Regions from separate parts of the Ferrimonas sp. genome, predicted to be linked through region 3. Evidence: predicted binding sites of a transcription regulator. Region 3 holds the regulator's gene; each other region holds the start of a gene.
What was found. Region 3 encodes LexA, which represses DNA repair genes until DNA is damaged. Its sites were predicted from a motif close to TACTGTATNNNNATACAGTA; they were not measured.
Positions count from the first base shown of each region.

Region 1: a site for LexA is predicted at 2,001-2,020, ahead of imuA (translesion DNA synthesis-associated protein ImuA). Genes of this name have one in related genera too.
Region 2: a site for LexA is predicted at 2,021-2,040, ahead of ACN0RV_RS10655 (YebG family protein). Genes of this name have one in related genera too.
Region 4: a site for LexA is predicted at 2,094-2,113, ahead of recN (DNA repair protein RecN). Genes of this name have one in related genera too.

Region 1 covers NZ_JBLXDO010000007.1:36,572-41,761, reverse strand. Annotated here, with positions in the region: gene ACN0RV_RS08315 (Y-family DNA polymerase) at 1-1,317, opposite strand, end outside; gene imuA (translesion DNA synthesis-associated protein ImuA) at 1,317-1,982, opposite strand; gene ACN0RV_RS08305 (MGMT family protein) at 2,144-2,497, shown strand; gene ACN0RV_RS08300 (DUF3108 domain-containing protein) at 2,524-3,249, shown strand; gene ACN0RV_RS08295 (class II glutamine amidotransferase) at 3,212-3,994, opposite strand; gene fadE (acyl-CoA dehydrogenase FadE) at 4,265-5,190, shown strand, end outside.
Region 2 covers NZ_JBLXDO010000010.1:37,361-42,550, forward strand. Annotated here, with positions in the region: gene ACN0RV_RS10645 (translocation/assembly module TamB domain-containing protein) at 1-1,070, shown strand, start outside; gene ACN0RV_RS10650 (hypothetical protein) at 1,210-1,539, shown strand; gene ACN0RV_RS10655 (YebG family protein) at 1,687-1,977, opposite strand; gene ACN0RV_RS10660 (response regulator) at 2,221-2,895, shown strand; gene ACN0RV_RS10665 (ATP-binding protein) at 2,886-4,274, shown strand; gene ACN0RV_RS10670 (DUF2057 family protein) at 4,374-4,799, shown strand; gene ACN0RV_RS10675 (HD-GYP domain-containing protein) at 4,856-5,190, shown strand, end outside.
Region 3 covers NZ_JBLXDO010000014.1:47,877-53,066, reverse strand. Annotated here, with positions in the region: partial or broken gene coxB (cytochrome c oxidase subunit II) at 1-1,090, opposite strand, end outside; gene ACN0RV_RS13090 (SulA-like leucine-rich domain-containing protein) at 1,478-1,927, opposite strand; gene lexA (transcriptional repressor LexA) at 1,927-2,547, opposite strand; gene plsB (glycerol-3-phosphate 1-O-acyltransferase PlsB) at 2,759-5,143, shown strand.
Region 4 covers NZ_JBLXDO010000015.1:57,147-62,336, reverse strand. Annotated here, with positions in the region: gene grpE (nucleotide exchange factor GrpE) at 1-233, opposite strand, end outside; gene nadK (NAD(+) kinase) at 354-1,238, shown strand; gene ACN0RV_RS13640 (SDR family oxidoreductase) at 1,301-1,993, opposite strand; gene recN (DNA repair protein RecN) at 2,138-3,802, shown strand; gene yiaY (L-threonine dehydrogenase) at 4,106-5,190, shown strand, end outside.

The DNA.
Region 1 (5,190 bases), on a different contig from region 3:
GTAATCCCGGGCAACGGGGGCGCCGTCCCACCAGCCACTCTCCAGCCGCTCCGGCCCCTGGCGCAGTTGCAACCGACGTCGCTCAACCTCCTGTGGCTCCTCCAGCAGCCAGGGAGGCCGAGGCTTCTGGGGACCCGCACAGCCCAGCGCGCCCGGCTCGCCCCAGCACCAGGCCCGCTCCGGGCGGATCTCATCCACACAGCCAACTCCCCTGACCCTGGACTCCCCCAGGCGGGCAATCAACTGAGACACCAGCTCCCGGGCCGGGCTGTGCTCACCGCCGGGCAGTACCTGGGCACTCAAGGACCGGGTATCAGGGTCCAGTTCACTGAAGCTCTCCGCACTGAGCATCAGCTCCACCACGGGTTGATACAGGGTCAGGCGCTCAAACCTCAGCTGCACCAGCTTAAACAGCTGCTCGCTGCGATGCTCCGCAAAGCCTGGACGCAGCACTATGGCCTGATCCGGCCCCTGGCGATGCACCAGAGTCAGGGTAAAGGCATCGCAGGAGAGCTGACGATGACGGAGAAACTCTCCCAGGGCCGCCAGCATGCGTTTCAGGGGGAACAGCAGCACCTGGGCCAGCTCCACCTCCTCCATCAATACCAGCTTCTGACGGAATCCGGGGGGCGGTTGATACTCATGACGGGGGTCGGGCAGCTCCCCCCACAGCCGGGAGAGGTAGAGCAGCAGTTCACTGCCGAACCGCTGCCCCAGCTCCTGCCTCGGCAGCCTGTACAGCTGCTCAGTCTGGCGAATGCCCATCCCCAGCAATCGCTCTCCACTGTCATCGGGCAGCTCCAGGGCAGCCACAGGCAGAGCCAGTAAGCAGGCTCTGAGCGCCTCCTCCTCCAGAGTGTTGGCATCCTCGCCACTGCGGGCCAGCAAGGCAGCCGCCTGAGGCGTGTGTCCCAGCCCCTGACGACAGGGCAGCCCCAGAGCCTCCAGGCTCAGATTCAGGGCCGCGCGCCACTGGGCCAGGCCGCCAAAGAGCCGCAGCATGCTGCCCGCCTCCAGCAACAAACGGTCCGGCGGCACCAGCACCACCCGGCCGCTGAACCCGTAAGCCCAGGCCCCCAGCTCCTCCAGAAGAGGCACATCGTCGACCAGGGGCTCCAACAGCCTGAGCTCCGGACACAGGGAGGTGGCCGTGGCCAGACTCTGTCCCCGGGCCACTCCGGCACCCCGGGCCAGATCATTGAGCTGCAACACCTGTATGGGCTGGCCTCCAACCAGGGCCAGGGGGGGAGCCTGTTCCAGGGTTCTGGCCTGATGGTGCAGCTGCAGATCGATAAAGTGCAGACCCAACCACAGCATTACCAGGGTCCCTGCACCAGGGTCACCCTCCCCTTTTCGGGGAGCGGCCCCCAGCCAGAGGGCGCCAGGGCCACAGGCTGAGAAGACTGGGGCCAGCCCCCCCGCTGCTTGAGGATCTGCAGGCTGTGTCCCCCATGGGTCACCGACAGCCGAAGGCGCAAACTGACCGGGTGGCTCTCCTGCTCCAGCTCCGGAGGCAGGAACACCAGGGCCACGCTCTCCCCCTTCTCCGCCGCCAGTTGCAGCCGCCGCGACTCACTCACCGACAAGGCATCGAGCCAGAGCAGCACCCTTTGACAACTGCCACTGGCCAGGGCCTGCTCCGCCGCCCACAGCTGCTCCTTACGATCCAGATCGGTCAGGCACAGCAACCGGGACAGATCCAGTTCCCGGCTCCAGGCCGGTGCATAGGGAACAAAGGGCGGGCAAATCAGCAGCAGCCACTGATCTTCCGCCGGCGTCACCAGACTCTGCAGCAGCAGGGCCTCACCACTGCCAGGGTGAGCCACCAGCACCTCCACCACGCCTCTGTCCGGCCAGCCCTGGCGAGCTAGGCGTTGGTCCAGGCCGGGAAAACCTGTGGCGATGCCACACTTATCCTGCTGCCACTGGCTGGCCAGCCACAGGTCATCACGCTTAAGCAGGGAGTCAACGGGTTTCAACATTTTCAGCACCAAATGAAATACTGTACGCATATACAGTATCAATCATCTTGGCTTCAGATCCAAGGGATCTCTGGGAACCAGAAGCACTTCAGCAAAGTCCTAAAGAAAAGCACTTGAGAATTCAGTAGACTGGCTCCCCCCAACAGGAAGGACAAAGATGGATGAGTGAACCCAAGGCCCTGACCAAAGAGCAGAGGATCTGGCAGGTGTGCCTGATGATTCCCGAAGGCAAGGTGGTCAGCTATGGTCAACTGGCGGATCTGGCGGGGTTGCCCGGTCGGGCACGGCTGGCGGGCCGGGCGATGCGCACCGCCCCCAAGGAGATGGCGCTGCCCTGGTACCGGGTACTGGGCGCCGGAGGCAAGATCTCCCTGCCCAAGGACTCCCCTGGATACCGGGAGCAGCAGTACCACCTGCGGGAGGAGGGCGTGGAGGTCAATGGTAGCCGGGTTAATATGGCTCGCTACCAGTGGCAACCGGATCTCGCTGAACTGCTTTGGCAACTACCCTTTTAACACTGACGTCCCAATAAGGAGTGCCCATGCGAGCCCTACTCACCCTCTTCCTGCTGTTGCAGGCGTTGGCTGTTCAGGCCAACCCCCTACTGCCCTACCGGGCGGACTACCAGGTGTGGCGCGGTGACTCCGAGTTGGGCGAGGGCTATTACCAGCTTGAGCAGTTGGCCGATGGCCAGTATCGCCTGGGTTACCAGAGTAAGGTGGGCTTGCTGTTTCTGTCCGATACCCGCACCGAAACCAGTGAGTTCAGGATGGTGTCACAGCTGGTGCGCCCAACCCTGTACCGGATGAAACGCTCCGGCACCGGGCCGGACTTTAAATCCTGGATCCGCTTCAATCCTGATACAGGCCCCATCCAGGCCCAGTACCGGGATGAGAAAGCCACCCTGCCCTGGAGCGAGCCCAAGTTTGATCCCCTGAGCTATCAGCAACAGCTGAGACTGGATGTGGCCGCTGGAAAGACCGAGATGGCCTACCCCATCATCTATAAGGCCAAAGAGAAGGAGTACCGCTATAAGGTGGTGGGAGAGGAGACTCTGACCCTGCCTTTCGGCACTCTGGAAACCATCAAGGTGGAGCGGGATCGGGGGGAAGGCAGCAGCCGCCAGACCTACCTGTGGCTGGCCAAGGCGCACCATCTGGTGATGGCACGCCTGATTCAGTATAAGGATGGGGATGTGCAGGCGGAGCTGAAACTCACCGCCCTGGAGTTCAAGGACGCCCCGACGCTACAGGCAAGCCATCCTTAAACAGCTGCCACTCGCCCCCCTCCATGGTGTACCACTGCTCGTTGTGCGTCAGCGGCCGGGTGGCGATCACAGTGACTATGTCTTTCTCGGTGGTTTCCTGTTTAAAGTCGATCACCATGTCGGTGTCGATCAGCTTGGCTTCACCAAAGGGCGCCCGCCGGGTGATCCAGCACAGGTTGTTGCTGCACAGGGCCAGCAGATAGCGGCCATCGGTGAGCAGCATATTGAATACCCCAAGCTCCCTCAGTTTGGCCGCTTCCTGGGCCACAAAGCGAAACGCCTGACGCATATCCTTGGGCTTTTCCGGGAAACGCTCCGCCAGCTTGTCCATCAGGTAGCAGAAGGCCAATTCACTGTCGGTATTGCCTACGGGATGGAACCGTTTGGGCTTCATCTTATCGGTGTAGCCACTGAGCTGGCCGTTATGGGCAAAGGTCCAGTAGCGGCCCCATAGCTCCCGGCAAAAGGGGTGGGTGTTCTCCAGCGACACCCGGCCCCGGTTCGCCTGGCGGATATGGCTGATCACCGCCTTACTCTTGATGGGGTACTCCTTGATCAGGGCGGCCACCTCAGACTCACAGCTGGGCTGACAGTCGCGGAAGGTGCGGTTGCCCATCCCCTCGTAGAAGGTGATGCCCCAACCGTCGGTATGGGGACCGGTGACACCGCCCCGCTCCACCAGTCCGGTAAAGCTGAAGACGATGTCCGTGGGTACATTGGCGCTCATCGCCAGCAATTCACACATGGCTTTACCCGTATCATTCTCTATTACAACGAAGAATAACCAGATTTTAACGTTCGCGCACCCCGCCAGGCCGGCGTTTGCTCAAAGGCTCGCCACCCGAGTCTGCGCTTTTCCCTATACCTTGCAGTAAATAATCGCAATTAGATCTTGAAGAAGTTCAAACATGTGTTTAGTTTTTATGTGACAGAGGTCAGACCAGACCATATACTGTGACAGAGAGCAAACCTGTCGGTAGTCCGTATCCCGGCAGGTGACACAAGGAGAAATAACGTGACTACCCTAATTTGGAGCATTGCCTCGATTCTGGTGTTAGGGGGCCTGATCTACAAGCGCGCCTCACTGACCCTGTTTACCCTGGTGGCCGCCGCGGCCCTGGCCATTGGCAGCGGCCTTGGCATTGTGGGCACCCTGGCCTGGATCCTCTTCGCCATCATCGCCATCCCATTCAACGTCGCCTCCCTGCGTAAGAGCTTGCTGACCAAGCCCGCCCTGAAGGCGTTCCGTTCCGTGATGCCCGAGATGTCCCAAACCGAAAAGGACGCCATCGAAGCGGGCACCACCTGGTGGGACGCGGACCTGTTCTCCGGTGCACCTGACTGGAAGAAGATGCACCAGCTGCCCATGCCCCGCCTGAGCGCCGAGGAGCAAGCTTTCCTGGATGGTCCGGTAGAAGAGGTGTCCCGCATGGTGAACGCCTTCCGTGTGTCTCACCAGGACGCCGACCTGACCCCAGAGGTGTGGCAGTACCTGAAGGACAAGAAGTTCTTCGCCATGATCATCAAGAAGAAGTACGGCGGCTTGGAGTTCAGCCCCTACGCCCAGTCTCAGGTTCTGCAGAAACTGGCCGGCGTCGATTCCGTCCTGGCGTCCACCGTGGGCGTACCCAACTCTCTGGGTCCGGGTGAACTGCTGCAACACTATGGTACCGAAGAGCAGAAAGACCACTACCTGCCCCGCCTGGCGGTAGGTCAGGAGGTTCCCTGTTTCGCCCTGACCAGCCCTGAAGCCGGCTCCGACGCCGGTGCCATCCCTGACTACGGCATCGTCTGCAAGGGTGAATGGGAAGGCAAAGAGGTAGTGGGCATGCGCCTGACCTGGAACAAGCGCTACATCACCCTGGCACCTGTGGCCACCGTGCTGGGTCTGGCCTTCAAACTGCGTGATCCTGATGGCCTGATGGGCGACCAGGAAGATAT
Region 2 (5,190 bases), on a different contig from region 3:
GCGAGATTGAGATAGAGCTGGATCTCACCGGCCAGAGAGCCGACATCGACACCGAGCTGATGGTGGGCGATGGCCCGGTTCAGGCCAGCGGATGGCTGGACTGGAGTAAAGACACCCTGCATGCGGACATTGAGCTGCTTGGGGACAGGCTGGACATTCTTCAGCCCCCCCTGCTGATTGCCGAAGCCTCCCCCACCCTGAGGTTCCGCAAGGATGACAAGGCGATGGCGGTCACCGGCCGCATCGACATTCCCAAGGCAGCCCTGACCCTGTCGCAGCTGCCGGAGGGCGGTGTCGCCCTCTCCGACGACGTTCAGTTTGTCGACAACCGCCCCGATACCGAAGCGGAACCCCCTGCCCCCTTCGCCATGGACATTCAATTGAATGTGGGCGAAGAGGTGACGGTTGAAGGCTTGGGGATCAGTGGCAATCTCGGCGGCCAGCTCACCATGAGACAGAAGGCCTACCAGACACCTCAGCTCTTCGGCGACATCAGCCTGCACCAGGGCAAATTCCGCGCCTTTGGCCAGCAACTGACCATTCGCCGGGGCAAGGTGCTGTTTAACGGCCCCCCCAGCCTGCCCACCCTGGATGTGGAGGCGATCAGGGAGATCAAGTCGGAAAACGTCATCGCCGGGGTGCGCCTCTCCGGGGTGGTCACCGAACCCACCATGACCCTGTTCTCCAATCCCAGCATGGAGCAGCAGGAGATCCTCTCCTACATCACCCAGGGGCGTGGGTTGGGCGGTACTGACAACGGCAACGCCCTGTGGGCCTCGGCAGCAGTGAACCTGGGTCTGGCCCAAACCGGTGGCATGCTCTCCACCCTGGGCGAGGAGCTGGGCTTCAGTGAAGTTCGGGTCGGCACCGAAGGGGATGGGGACGACACTCAGGTGGCCATCAGCGGTTACCTGGGGGAGAAGGTCTTCCTCAAGTATGGGGTCAACATCTTCGAACCCATCACCGAGGTTACGGTGCGCTACTACCTGCAGAACCGCCTGTGGATTGAGGGGATCAACAACACCCTCAAGGACTCCCTGGACATCTACTACAGCTTCGACATCGAGTGACAACCTGAGTATTGGCGGGGGCAAATTACTACTTTAGAGGTAGTTAATAAACCCGTTACTATGAGACAAGTCGCAGATTAACTGACTGAATACGTAGGACAATAGGGGCCGAATTCCAATTGCTGTACCGGAGGCCCCCATGTGGTGGCGAATCTTGCTGATCATCCTTGCCTATGTGGTTCTGGGCGCCCACTTCCTTCGCTACGGCAACGCCATGGTGGCGGTGCCCGTGGCCCTGCTTCCAGCGCTGCTGCTGACCCGCCGTCCCTGGTCTGTGCTGGTGGTGCAGGCGGGCCTGGTGCTCTCTGCTCTGCTGGTGTGGCTGCCCACCGCCCACCGGCTGATCTCCATGAGGATCGCCTTTGAGCAGCCCTGGATGCGGATGGCGGTGATTCTGGGTGCGGTGATGCTGTGTAACCTGCTGATTGCCTGGAGCGCCAACGCCATCAGAGCAAAATTCCAGCGCTGATCGTCGACAAAATACCCCCTAGGGGGTAAGCAGGCCTTTAGACCAAAGTGGTAAAATGGCGACACTCGCCAGCAAATGGGCAGAGTATCATCATTATTTTCCTGCAAGGTTTTGCTAACCGGCTCCCTCGAGCCGGTTTTTTTATGCTCAGGCGGCTTTATCGGCAGCCTTGGGGGCGGGTTTCTTTTCGGCGGGCTTGGCGGGGGCTTTCTTTTTGCCTTTGAGGATGGTGGCAACCTCCTCCTTACGCTCTGCCAGGTAGAGAGCCAGGGATTCGACCAGCTCCTCCTGCTCAACCAGGCCGCTGCCCTGGATCATCGCTTCCAGTTCGTCAGCAATATCCAGCATCTTGTCATAAGCATCGGCTTCCGCTTTACTGGCAAAGGTCATTTTCTCCACTCCATCCCGCTCAACCACGTATTTAACGATGACTGCCATTTCGGCTCCCCCAATCGACTAGTTTTGCGCCAGTCTACCCCAACACTGTATATAAATACAGACCCTCAACCCCATCCCTTGATACCGGTCAATTATGTTCTGGCGATATGCTATGTAACCATCGGATACTCTGTTAGTTTTTCTTTGCTATGTTATGGTTCAGGAAAGATTCAGAGCAAAGGCACTATCCTTAGTGGCACCGGGCAACTGCCCTCCCTTTTCCGCCAACCACCCGAGGTGACAATGAAGATACTGGTGATTGAAGACGATGCCCTGTTGCGCCACCACCTAAAGGTCCGCCTGACCGAGATGGGCAACCAGGTAATGGCCTCGGAGTCTGCCGGAGAGGGGCGTTATCTGGCTGAGAACTATCCGGTGGACATCGCCGTGGTGGACCTGGGCCTGCCGGATCAGGACGGCATCGATCTGATTCAGCACCTGAGAGACAATGGCTTCCGTCAACCCATTCTGATCCTGACCGCCAGGGATCACTGGAAAGACAAAGTGGCTGGCCTCAATGCCGGTGCCGATGACTACCTGGTGAAGCCCTTCCAGGTCGAGGAGCTTATTGCCCGCCTTAACGCCCTGGTGCGTCGCAGTGCAGGCTTCGTCAAACCGGTTATCCAGTGCGAACACCTGACCCTGGACATGGCCGCCAAACAGGCGACCCTGGGCGAAGCCGAGCTGGAACTGACCGCCTTCGAATATCAGATTCTGGAGTACCTGATGCGTCATCATCAGCAGGTGATCTCCAAACAACGCCTGCTGGACATCCTGTATCAGGACAAGGAGGGGGATCCCAACACCATCGAGGTGATGATCTCCCGGGTACGTAAGAAGCTGAGCCAGGGTGGTCTGGAGAACCCCATAGTGACCATTCGTGGCCAGGGCTACAGGTTCAATCTGGTATGCGGCTGATCCCCATCCTGTTCAGCAAACAGCCGCGGCTGCAGCGGCGGCTGATGCTCACCTCTCTGGCGATCATCACCGTCGCCTCCCTGGCCCTGGCTGAAGTGATCAACCAGCAGAAGGTTCAGGACTTCTACGTCAACCAGACCAACGACATCATCGCCCGTCTGCCCTCCATCGCCACCGAGCTGCGCCTGGAGGGGATGCTGCCCAAGAGCAATGAGGTGTTGGAGTCAGAACCCTCGGACCAAGCCCGCCGCGCCAGCGACTACCTGCTGATCACCTGTGTCAACGGCATGCGTGACCACTACACCTCCTCGGTGGAGGCTCGCCGCCGGGGTCTGCAAGACAGCTGTGATCGGGTCCGTCAGGTGGCACGGGACGCCTCCCCGCCCTACATGGTGACCCTGGCTGACAGCCAGCTCTATGCCGTGGTGCCCATGCCGGTGAGCATCAATAACAAGGAGTATGACCTGCTGGTGCTTCGTAACGCCGAGCAGGTGCAGAAGCGTCTGGACCGTGCCCGCCGGGCCACCTATTTCCGGGTGGGCCTGTTCATCCCCCTCTCCGGCCTGCTGTTGGTGAGTGCCGGCTACTGGGGGCTGCGCCCCTTGAGGCTGCTCTCGGAAGAGGTGAAGAGGATACTCAGTGGCGAGCGGGAACAGCTGAGCCAGGGCTATCCCACTGAGCTGGAAGAGGTCACCAAGGCACTGAATGAGCTTATCTCCCAGGAGAAACACCAGCGCCAGACCTATCAGCATGCCATGAAGGATCTGGCCCACAGCCTCAAGACCCGGCTGGCGGCCACCAATGCCATCATGGAGGACGCCAACCTCAATGAGAGCCAGCGTCAGCAGGAGATGCTCTCCCAGCTGGGCCAGATGGATCAGATCATCCAGTATCAGCTGCGCCGGGCGGTCTCTGGCCGTCAGGGCCTGACCCGGGAGCAAGTCAGCATCACACCCACCCTGGAGCAGTTGACCGCCATGCTGGACAAGGTCTACCGGGAGAAGCAGGTGCAGGTGGACCTGCAGTTGCAGGAGGAAGCCCGCTTCCCCGGCAATCAGGATGACCTGATGGAGATGATGGGCAACCTGCTGGAGAACGCCTACCGCTTTGCCATCAGCCAGGTGCGGGTCCGTGCCTCGGTGGAGGCGGATACCCTCACCATCGCCGTAGAGGATGATGGCCCGGGCATCGAACCCAAGATGCGTGAAGCCGTGCTGGAACGGGGAGTACGCGCCGACCGACGCAACCCCGGCCAGGGGATCGGACTGGCGGTGGTCCATGACATCGTCCTGGGCTACGGCGGCACCATGACCATCGAGGAGTCCCCACTGCAGGGGGCGGCCATTGTGCTGCGTTTTGAGGCACCTAAGAAGGTTTAGGTCACTTTAGCTCAATATTTATGCAACTTTTTTGAAACAGACCGGCCCCTGGGCCGGTCTTTTTTTGGGCAAGGAGAAAACCGTTACTAGGAGAGAAAGATGAGAGCCTTAATTCTGCTTAGCGCCACTGCCCTGTCCCTGTCGGTATCCGCCGCCACCCTGAATCTGGGGGAAAACGTCAGGGTTGTATCCATCAACGGCAAGAGCGTCCCCGCCTATGCCAGTCAGATCGAACTGGACCAGGGAGTGAACAACGTCACCGTTCGTTACGACAGCCTGTTTGAACAGGACGCGGAGAGCCACTGGTTCATTCGTTCCGAACTGCATCAGATGACCTTCAATGCCAAGGGAGATGAGGAATACTTCCTGGATGCCCCCGCCGCCTACTCAGACCAGCAGGGGCAAATGCTGGCTAATGATCCGATTTTCACCCTGATGGATGACGCTGATAATCGGGTAGAACATGGCCTGCGATCCCATACCGAACTGCTCAACCAGACCGGTCTGGCAGGCAATCAGTTCTAGACAGTGCAAACATAAAGCGAATAAAATGCCGGTAGCGTAAGAAGTTACCGGCATTTATGAGCAAAACCCTCCAAAAAATCGCGGTGGATCAGCTGCAGGTGGGAAACTACATTCGTCTCCCCATCTCCTGGCGTGAACACCCCTTCATGTTCAACAGTTTCAAGATTCGCAGCAGGGACCAGATCCAACTGCTGAAGAAACTGCGCCTGACCCACGTCGTCGTGGACCTCAAGCGCAGCGATGCTGGCGTGCTCAGCGCCCCCGCCATTCCCAACCTGGCGGACAGTGTCCCGGACCTGGACAAGATGAAGGAGCAGATGCTGCATCAGAAGCAGCAAGGGATCAGCGAACTCAAGGAGTTCCGCCGCGAATACAAGAAACACGAGCGGGA
Region 3 (5,190 bases):
TCACGTCGCCTACGTTGTTGCCCCAGGCGTTTCTCTCATAGGTCACCACCGCCGCCAGCTCCTTATTGGTCAGCTGCGCCGCGAACGCCTGCATGGCGGTGCCCGGTTTACCGTGCACCACGATGTCGATGTGGGGTTTGGGATCGCCCAGGGCGATGGGGCTGTCCTTCAATGCCGGGAACACCCCCTGAAGTCCGGCGCCATTAGGCATGTGGCAGGCGGCGCAGCGGGAGAGGTAGACCTGCTCCCCCAGGACCATGGACTCCTCCATGGTCAGGGTCTCGGTCAGGGCCGCGGTCTCCGCCTGGGCGGCCGCTGCGGCCGAGTCCTGCTGCTCCGCCAGCCAGATGTCGAACTCCGCCTCAGGCAACACCTCCACCACCACCGGCATGAAGCCATGGTCCTTGCCGCAGAGTTCGGCACACTGACCACGATAGGTGCCGGGCTTGTCCACCTTGGTCCAGGCCTCGTTGATGAAGCCCGGGTTGGCGTCTTTCTTCACCGCGAAGGCGGGCACCCACCAGGAGTGGATCACATCGTCGGAGGTCATCAGGAACCGAACCTTGCGGTTGGCGGGGATCACCAGGGGCTTGTCCACCTCGAGCAGGTAGTTTTCCCCCTTGGCTTCGGCGTTCTTAATCTGCTCCTGAGGAGTGGACATCAGGCTGAAAAACTCCACGCCCTTGTCGAAGTATTTGTAGTGCCATTTCCATTGGGAACCGGTCACCTGGATGGTGAGATCCGACGCACTGGGATCCTCCATCGCCACCAGGGTCTTGGTGGCCGGGACCGCCATGACGATCAGGATGATGAAAGGGATCACCGTCCACAGCACCTCAACCTTGGTGCTCTCATGGAAATTGGCGGGCACTGCACCCTTGGACTTGCGGTGACGGATCAGCGAGTAGAGCATGATGCCGAACACCACTGCCGCAATGGCACAGCAGATGTAGAAGATGGTCATATGCAGGCCATAGACCTGCTCGCTGATGGCGGTCACCCCGGGTGTCAGGTTGTAGTCTGATTCCGTGGCCAGCGCCAGGGTTGGCATCAGCACCAGGCCGATCACCAACGAAAAGTAACGTCTCACAAATACTGCTCCTCTGTGTATTGCAACCTGCAATATCCAGAAGAGAGCCAGCACAGTAATTCACAGCCCTATGAAGCTCCCCTCCCCCTCAATAGGTTTGGGCATACCGCGGAACCGCTTAATCCGGAGTCACTCCGCCGCACACGATTCTGCGATCGTGTCTTTTCCTAACCTAATGAGACAAACTCATTTGATCAAGATCAAGAATAGCACTCAATGAAACAATGGAAGGGCAAAACAGAGGAAATACCTTATATGCAGGCCTGATCGGAATATAAGTCTAAGCAGATGAAAGAATGAGCGAATTATCGCAGGAAGGGAGCGAATTAGATTCAAAAATCGGGATTGGGGCTAAATACCGCCTAAAGCCCCCCTTTTTCCCGAAAATCAGTGGATCCAGTTGCTGACCAGGGCAGGAGTCATGGGGTGGCGCTGAGGCTGGAACAGATAGCCACAGCAATCGGCCCGGCGACTGGCCAGCTCCAGGCGGCGCCAATCACGGGCGGCGATGGTAGGCAACCAGGCCAGCACCGCCGAACAGGTGCGGCCGCTCAGGGCCTGCTCTACGGCCCACTGACCCTCCACCTCGTCCTGGCAGCGCACCAGCAGGATGCGATCCATGGCCACGCCGGCCTCCCGAAGGATCCCTTTCCAGCCGAAGGCGGGCGGGTTAACCAGCACCAACCAGCGCTCTTTGCGGCTGAGTTCGGCCAGTTCAGGGGCGAGACGGGTCAGGGTCTCGATGCCATCTTCCAGCTTGTTGAGGCTGGCACCATGATTCCAGTTTCCCTGCCACAGGCCGGGGTGACGGTATTGTGTTGCCTGGCGGCTTTTCATCAGTGCAATCCTCCATTTCGAATCACCCCCACTGCCAGACCCTCGATGCACATGTACTCCTGCTCCAGGTCGACCACTATGGGTTGATACTCTTGGTTTTCTGCGTGCAGATAGACGACGTTACCCTTACGTTCGAAGCGCTTTACCGTCACATCCTCTCCAACTCTGGCCACCACCACCTGACCATTGCGGGCGTCCTTCTGACTGTGTACCGCCAGCAGGTCTCCATCCATGATGCCAATGTCCACCATGGAGTCCCCACGTACCCGCAGCAGGAAATCGGCGCTGGGGTGGAACATGGCCGGATCCATCTGGCAGTGCTGTTCGATATGCTGTTGAGCCAGGATGGGTTCACCGGCGGCCACCTGACCGATCAGGGGCAGACCCAACTGCTCCGGCTCAGGCCCGCTGTCCAGCAGACGGATGCCTCGGGAAGTGCCGGGAACAATCTCGATAACCTGCTTGCGGGCCAGGGCCTTGAGGTGCTCCTCGGCGGCATTGGCACTGCGGAACCCCAAGCTCTTGGCGATCTCGGCCCGGGTGGGGGGCATGCCGGTCTCCTGCATGTGACTGCGGATAAGCTCCAGCACCTGGCTCTGTCTTGGGGTTAACGGCTTCATAGTTCTACCTGTTTATCTATACAGTACCACTGTGAGTATATACAGGTAGGCGATTAATTCAACAGTTATTTGCAGACAGGGGTCTTGGAACAGTTTGAGACAACTGAATATCTGAGCCACTGCCGTACCGAGCTCTTTCGGTGTAGAATCTACGTCAATTGAAGAACAAGAAGCGAACTCAACGGTGACTCAAGACTACCTTTCACCCTGGATGCAGGGTGCACGCTGGCTCCAGAAGCCGGTAGTGACCACCCGCCTGGTGCCCGAGGACCCTATCTCAGAGCTGGATATCGATCCCTCGCGGCCCCTGGTGTACGTGATGGCCCACGAATCCCACTCTGATCTGCTGGCGCTCCACGAAGCCTGCCTGAACAGTGGCCTACCCAGTCCCCTTGAGCCCCTGGAGGTCAAAGGGGAGAAGGTAAGCCGGGTGGTGTGGCTCAACGGCGCCACCCCCCTGTTTGGCAAACGCAAGAAAGCGGACTTTATGGCGCGCTTCGAAAAGCTGCTGGGCCTGCACCGCACTCACGATGAACTGGATGCCCAGGTGGTGCCGGTGTCTCTGTTCTGGGGCCGGGATCCAGGCAAGGAGGAGAGTGTCTCCGCCACCCTGCTGAACCGGGATCACCCCACCTGGCTGCGCAAGTTCTTTATCCTGATGATGCTGGGCCGGGACAACTTCATCCGTTTCTCCCGCCCTGTCTCCCTGCGCTACATGGCCGACAACCACGGCACCGATGAGGGGATTGCCCAGAAGCTGGCCCGGGTTGCCCGGGTGCATTTCGGTCGTCAGCGCACCGTGGCCACCGGCCCGCGCCTGCCCGACCGCCAGGCCCTGTTTGCCAGCCTGCTGGCCTCCAAGGGGCTGCAGCAAGCGGTCGCCGACGAGGCAAAGAGCAAGGGGATCAGCGAAGAAAAGGCCCGTGAAAAGGCCACAGAGTACCTGGAGGAGATCGCCGCCGATTACTCCAGCAACCTGATTCGCATCGGTGAGCGCATCCTCTCCTGGCTGTGGAACAAGATCTACAACGGCATCAACGTCCGCGGTGCCGAGCAGGTGCGTCAGTTGTCCCAGGATGGCCACGAGATCGTCTTTGTGCCCTGCCACCGAAGCCACATGGATTACCTGCTGCTCTCCTACATCATCTACCAGCAGGGGATGGTGCCGCCGCACATCGCCGCCGGGGTGAACCTGAACTTCTGGCCTGCCGGCCCCATCTTCCGCCAGGGCGGCGCCTTCTTTATCCGCCGCTCCTTCCGTGGCAACAAGCTGTACGCCGACGTCTTCCGTGAGTACCTGCACCAGCTGTTTGCCCGGGGCTACTCCATCGAGTACTTCTGCGAAGGGGGCCGCTCCCGTACCGGTCGCCTGCTGCCACCCAAGACCGGGATGATCGCCATGACCATCCAGACGGTGCTGCGCGGCATCGAGCGTCCGGTGACCCTGGTGCCCATCTATCTTGGCTATGACCATGTAATGGAGGTATCTACCTATCACAAGGAGCTGAAAGGTAAGAAAAAAGAGAAAGAAGGGATGGGTCAGGTGCTGTCCGCCATCAAGAAGCTGCGCAACTATGGTGAAGGCTACGTCAACTTTGGCCAGCCCATTACCGTGCACCAGTTCCTCAACGACAAGGTGCCCAACTGGCGTGAGGACACCCAGGACGATCCGGAGCAGCGTCAGCCCTGGCTGACCCCGGCGGTAAACGAGCTGGCCAATCAACTGATGTGCAACATCAACGATGCCGCCGCCGTCAGCTCAGTGACCCTGACGGCCACTACCCTGCTGGCCACCCCGCAGCACGCCATGCCCAGGGCCACCCTGGAGCAGCAGCTGGATTTCTACCTGAAACTGCTGCAGGCGGTGCCCTATACCCCCTACACCACTCTGACCGAGGGTGATGGCAAGCAGGTGCTGCAAACCGTGCTGGATCTGGAGAAGTTCCAGCTGAGTCAGGATGACCTGGGTGAAATCGTCAGCATCGCCGACCATCAGGCGGTCACCATGACCTACTACCGCAACAACATCCTGCACCTGATGATCCTGCCGAGCCTGCTGGCCTCGCTGGTGGTGAAGAGTGCCAAGCCCAGCCGCAAGCAGTTGATCGAAGACGCCCACAAGCTCTATCCCCTGCTGCAGGCTGAGCTGTTTATGGGCCTGGACGGCGAACTGGACGAGTATCTGCACGCCCTGATCAATGAACTGATCAACCATGGTCACCTGCTTGAGGACGACGATGGCCAACTGACCATAGTCGAGAGCCAGCGCAACAGCCTGATGCAACTGGCGGCCATCAGCCAGGAGACCCTGCAGCGCTACGCCATTCTGCTGGCCCGGCTGCAGGCCGAGCCCCAGATCGAACGGGGCTCCCTGGAGAAGGAAGCCACCAAGCTGGCTGAGCGTCTGTGCAAGCTCCACGGCACCAGCGCGCCTGAGTTCTTCGACAAGAAGGTGTTCAACACCCTGACCCTGAGACTGAAGGAGATGGGTTGCATCGGCGACACGCCGGACACCGACCTGATCAAGGAGCTGGCCCAGTTGGTGCTGACCCAGCTGCCGGTCAGCATGCGCGCCTCCATCAGCCAGGCGGGCTAACCACGGCTTCACTGTTCAAGGGCCCTTCGGGGCCCTTTTTGAGTTTG
Region 4 (5,190 bases), on a different contig from region 3:
GCAAACTTACGGGCCTTCTCCACATCCTGAGCGCTGCGGCGACGGACATTTTCCATCTCGGCGAGAGCACGAACGACGCTGTCCTTCTGCTCTTCCACCTTCGCCTGGGCAGCTGCCAGGGCGTTTTCCAGTTCCTCAATGCGGGCGGCCTGTGGATCCTGCTCGGCATCAGCCTGCTGTTGTTCCATCTCAACCTCTTCTGGCTGCTCCACTTTTTGCTGCTCGTCGCTCATTTCAACTCCGGCTAAAATACTTTATTCCCAAAGGCTCTGAGCCTATTATGGGGACTGATTTACGGACTTCAAGGGCCACAGAGCCACAAGATTCCCGTCCGCCCTACAGATGAGCAGAAGATGCAGACACACTTCAAATCCATTGGCCTTATCGGCAAGCCTCGTCATGAAGGCGCAAACCAGACCCTGGCGCAGCTATTCTATTGGCTGGATAAGCAAGGATATGAAGTACTTATCGAGTCAAACATCGCCCGGGAGCTCGGCTGCACCAAAGCTGAGGCTGTGGAGATCAACGAGATTGGTGAACGCTGCGACCTGGCCATTGTCGTGGGTGGCGACGGCAACATGTTGGGGGCAGCCCGAGTGCTGTCCCGCTACGACATTGCCGTATTGGGGGTGAACCGGGGCAACCTGGGCTTCCTCACCGACGTGGACCCGGACCAGTTCAAGCCCACACTGACCAAGGTGCTGGCAGGCGAATTCGACACTGAAAGACGATTCCTGCTTCGTACCGAAGTGCATCGTCACGGAGAGCAGAAAGCTCACAATGTGGCCGTGAACGAAGCCGTTCTCCACGCCGGCAAAGTAGCCCACATGATCGACTTCGAGGTCTATATCGATGGCCACTTCATGTACAGCCAGCGAGCGGACGGGATGATTGTCGCCACCCCCACAGGATCGACCGCCTACTCATTGAGTGCCGGTGGTGCCATTCTCACCCCCAAACTCAACGCCAACATTCTGGTGCCGATGTTTCCCCACACCCTCTCCTGTCGCCCCATCGTGGTCAATGGCGACAGTGAGATCACCCTGAAAGCCTCCTGCAACAGTCAGTCATCGGAACTGGCCATCAGCTGCGACAGCCAGGTAACCCTGCCCTGTCAGCCCGGTGACGAGATCCGCATTCGCAAGGCGGACGCCTGCCTACGACTGATCCACCCCAAGGGCTACAACTATTTCGAAGTCCTGCGCAGCAAGCTAGACTGGGGCAACAAACTGTTCTAGCCCGCTCCGGGCATGTTGCACTTTCGTGGGGGAACTTGCAGCCCAGGGGCAACCTGCCCTGCCTACCAGGGGATCGATTTACCATCTCGCAAGAAGGCGCCATTGGGGCCCTGGGGATCCAGGGTCGCCGCCCAGGTGATCCAATTGGCTGACTCTGCAGGGTCCCGGCTCGCTTGGGGCCCGCCCATGTCGGTCCTGGCCCAGCCAGGGCAGACGGAATTGACCTTGATCCCCTCATCGGACACCTCGGAGGCCACCACCCGAGTCAACGCATTGAGGGCCGCCTTGGACACCCTGTAGGCCACCTGCAACTCTCCCATCTCCGCCAGGGAGCCATATCCTGAGGAGACATTGACGATCCGGCCATACCCTCTGGGGCGCATCAAGGGCAGAATCATCTTGCACATCAGCATGGCGCCGGTGACATTGGTTGTCAGGGTTTGCTGCCACTGCTCCAGGGTGATGTCAGACAGGGACTGCCCCTGGTCGATGAAAACCCCGGCGTTGTTTACCAGCACCTCAACCCCGCCAAACAGCTGCCCCAACCAGGCCCCCAACGCATTAATCTGCTCGGCATCGCACACATCCAGCATAAAGGGGCTGGCCTCGCCTCCCCGCTCCCGAATGGACTCCGCCACCTGGGTGGCGGCCTCATGGCTTCGGGCACAAGTCACCACATGGTATCCCTTTTCAGCCAACTGATGCGCCACGTGCCACCCCAGTCCTCTGTTACTGCCGGTCACCACTGCTATCATGCTGACACCTCCAAAAATCGTCCTCCATGAAACATAGAAGGCGGTTACCCGCTGTACAACTTTTTGTCTCTGTTGCTTTACTGAGCAAAAAAAAACTCTATACTGTCTTTCCATACAGTATGTCTATTCATACAGGAAACTGAGATGCTGAGCCAACTGACGGTCTCCAATTTCGCCATTGTAAAGTTCCTTGAGCTGGAGTTTTGCTCCGGAATGACCACCATCACCGGGGAAACCGGTGCCGGTAAGTCCATCGCCATCGATGCCCTGGGGCTCTGCCTCGGAGGCCGGGGGGAGGCTGCCATGGTGCGTCCGGGCGCGCCCCGGGCTGAACTGTCGGCCTGCTTTGACATCAGCGCCATTCCCGACGCCATACACTGGTTAAAGGAGAATGAGCTGGACGACGAGGACCAGTGCATCCTAAGGCGCAGTATCAGCAGTGAAGGCCGCTCCAAAGCCTGGATCAACGGTCAACCGGTGCCTCTGGCGCAGCTTAAGGCTCTGGGCCAGATGCTGCTGACCATCCACGGTCAGCATGCCCACCAGGGGCTGCTGCAAAGCCAGACTCAGCAAAACCTGCTGGACAACTACGCCGCCCATCATGGCCTGCTTGAGGCTTGCACCAGCTCCTACCGACGTTGGAAACACCTGGATAATGAACTGGTGCGGCTGCGCGACGAGCAGGAGCAGCGCCAGGCCCGGCGCCAGTTGCTGGAGTACCAGGTTCAGGAGCTGAATGAATTTGGCCTGGAACCCGGAGAATTTCAGGCTATTGAAGCTGAACACAAACGACTGGCCAACTGCACCACTCTGATGGAGCAGAGCCAGCGTGCCTGCTACTTTCTCAGTGAAGGGGAGGAGGTGAGCGCCCTTTCCCTGCTGCAACAAGCCATAGGTGAGGTTGAGGCACTGGCCGAGGAAGATGCCGCCCTGGCGCCGACGGTGGAGCTTCTGCATGAGGGGCTGATTCAGCTGCAGGAGGGAGCCGCCGAGCTGGATCGCTACCATCAGAGCCTGGAGATGGACCCAGAGCGGTTCCACGAACTGGAGGATCGACTCTCCAAAGCCATGACCCTGGCGCGCAAACATCAGGTTAAGGCCGCCGAGCTGGCCGAGTTCCACACCCAGTTGGCCGACGAGCTCTCTGCCATCGGTGCAGGTGAAGAACGCCTTGAGCAGTTGGAGCTGGAGCGTGACCAGGCAAGAGAGGCCTGTGGTCAATCCGCTCAGAGACTCAGCAAGAGTCGCCAGCGATATGCCAAAGAGCTGAATAAACAGATCACCGCCAACCTCAGGGAGTTGGCCCTGCCTCACGCCAAATTCCAGATAGAGGTGAATTTTGAGCCCGAGTCGCTCTCCCCCAGCGGCAGCGACCGGTTGCAGTTTTTGGTCTCCACCAACCCGGGTCAGCCTCTGCAACCCCTGGGCAAAGTGGCCTCAGGGGGCGAGCTGTCCCGAATCAGCCTGGCGATCCAGGTTATCACCGCCCGCAAAGTGGCCACCCCCACCCTTATCTTCGACGAAGTGGATGTGGGGATCTCCGGGCCTACCGCTGCCGTGGTGGGACGGATGCTCCGTACCCTGGGAGAATCCACCCAGGTCTTCTGTGTTACCCACCTGCCTCAGGTGGCCGGCAATGGCCACAACCATATGTTCGTCAGTAAATCCACCAAAGGAAAAGCCACCGAGACTCTGATGGTTACTCTGGCCCAGACTCAGCGTTTGGATGAACTGGCCAGACTGCTGGGTGGAGACAGCATCACTGACGCCACCCTGGCCAATGCCAGAGAACTCCTGGTCAAAGAGTAATCACCCTCTGAAAATCGACCGGTGCCGGCCCATCCGGCACCCCGATCCCACTTTCTCCCCTCATGTGATCCCCAGCAAATCCACTTGCGAGTTTTTTAGTCAGGTTCGCAAGATCTTCATCTAAAAATCTGAGTTTTGCGGATCCAGCCGACGAAACTGCGGCTTTTCCAACAGAGGTAATGTTTCTGTCATATCTCACAAACTTTCAGGAAAAAGTCTGCGAAAAGTCACAAAAGAGGGGTGATGGACGGGTTATTTTGATTCCAGATAGAATTTTAATTTCAAACTTAAAGGAGACAGCCCATGTCCGTAGCGAAGTTTTTTATTCCTTCCGTGAACACTCTGGGCACCGGCGCCGTGGATGCAGCCGCAGACGATATTCTCCAGTTGGGCTTCAAGCGTGCCCTGATCGTCACCGATAAGGTGCTGGTTGAGGTAGGCCTGGTTGCTCAGGTGGTAGACAAACTGGCCACCCGTGGCCTGGAGACCGTTGTATTCGACGGTACCCAGCCCAACCCAACCGTTGGTAACGTAAACGACGGTCTGGCTCTGCTGAAGGAGAACGACTGTGACTTCGTTATCTCCCTGGGCGGTGGTTCACCACACGACTGTGCCAAGGGTATCGCTCTGGTAGCCGCCAACGGTGGCGACATCCGTGACTACGAGGGCGTGGACAAGTCCGCCAAGCCTCAACTGCCTCTGGTTGCCATCAACACCACCGCTGGCACCGCGTCCGAGATGACTCGCTTCTGCATCATCACCGACGAAGATCGTCACATCAAGATGGCCATTGTGGACAAAAACACCACTCCCATCCTGTCTGTTAACGATCCTCAGCTGATGGTTGGCAAACCCAAGTCTCTGACTGCTGCCACCGGTATGGACGCACTGACCCACGCCGTTGAAGCCTATGTGTCTATCGCTGCCAACCCCATCACCGACGCCTGTGCAGAGAAAGCGATCACCCTGATCGCCAACAACCTGCGCAATGCGGTTGCTGACGGTTCTGACATCGAAGCCCGTGACCAGATGGCCTACGCGCAGTTCCTGGCAGGCATGGCCTTCAACAACGCCAGCCTGGGTTACGTACACGCCATGGCTCACCAGCTGGGCGGTTTCTACGACCTGCCACACGGTGTATGTAACGCCATCCTGCTACCGCACGTCCAGGCTTACAACGCCCAGGTGGTTCCCGAGCGCCTGGCCGACGTAGCCCGTTGCATGGGTATCGACACCACCGGTATGACTGCTGCTGACGGTGCCGAAGCGGCTCTGAACGCCATCCGCGAGCTGTCCGAGGACATTGGCATCCCAGCCAACCTGACTGAACTGGGTGTTAAAGAGGAAGACATTCCTACTCTGGCCACCAACGCATTGAACGATGCCTG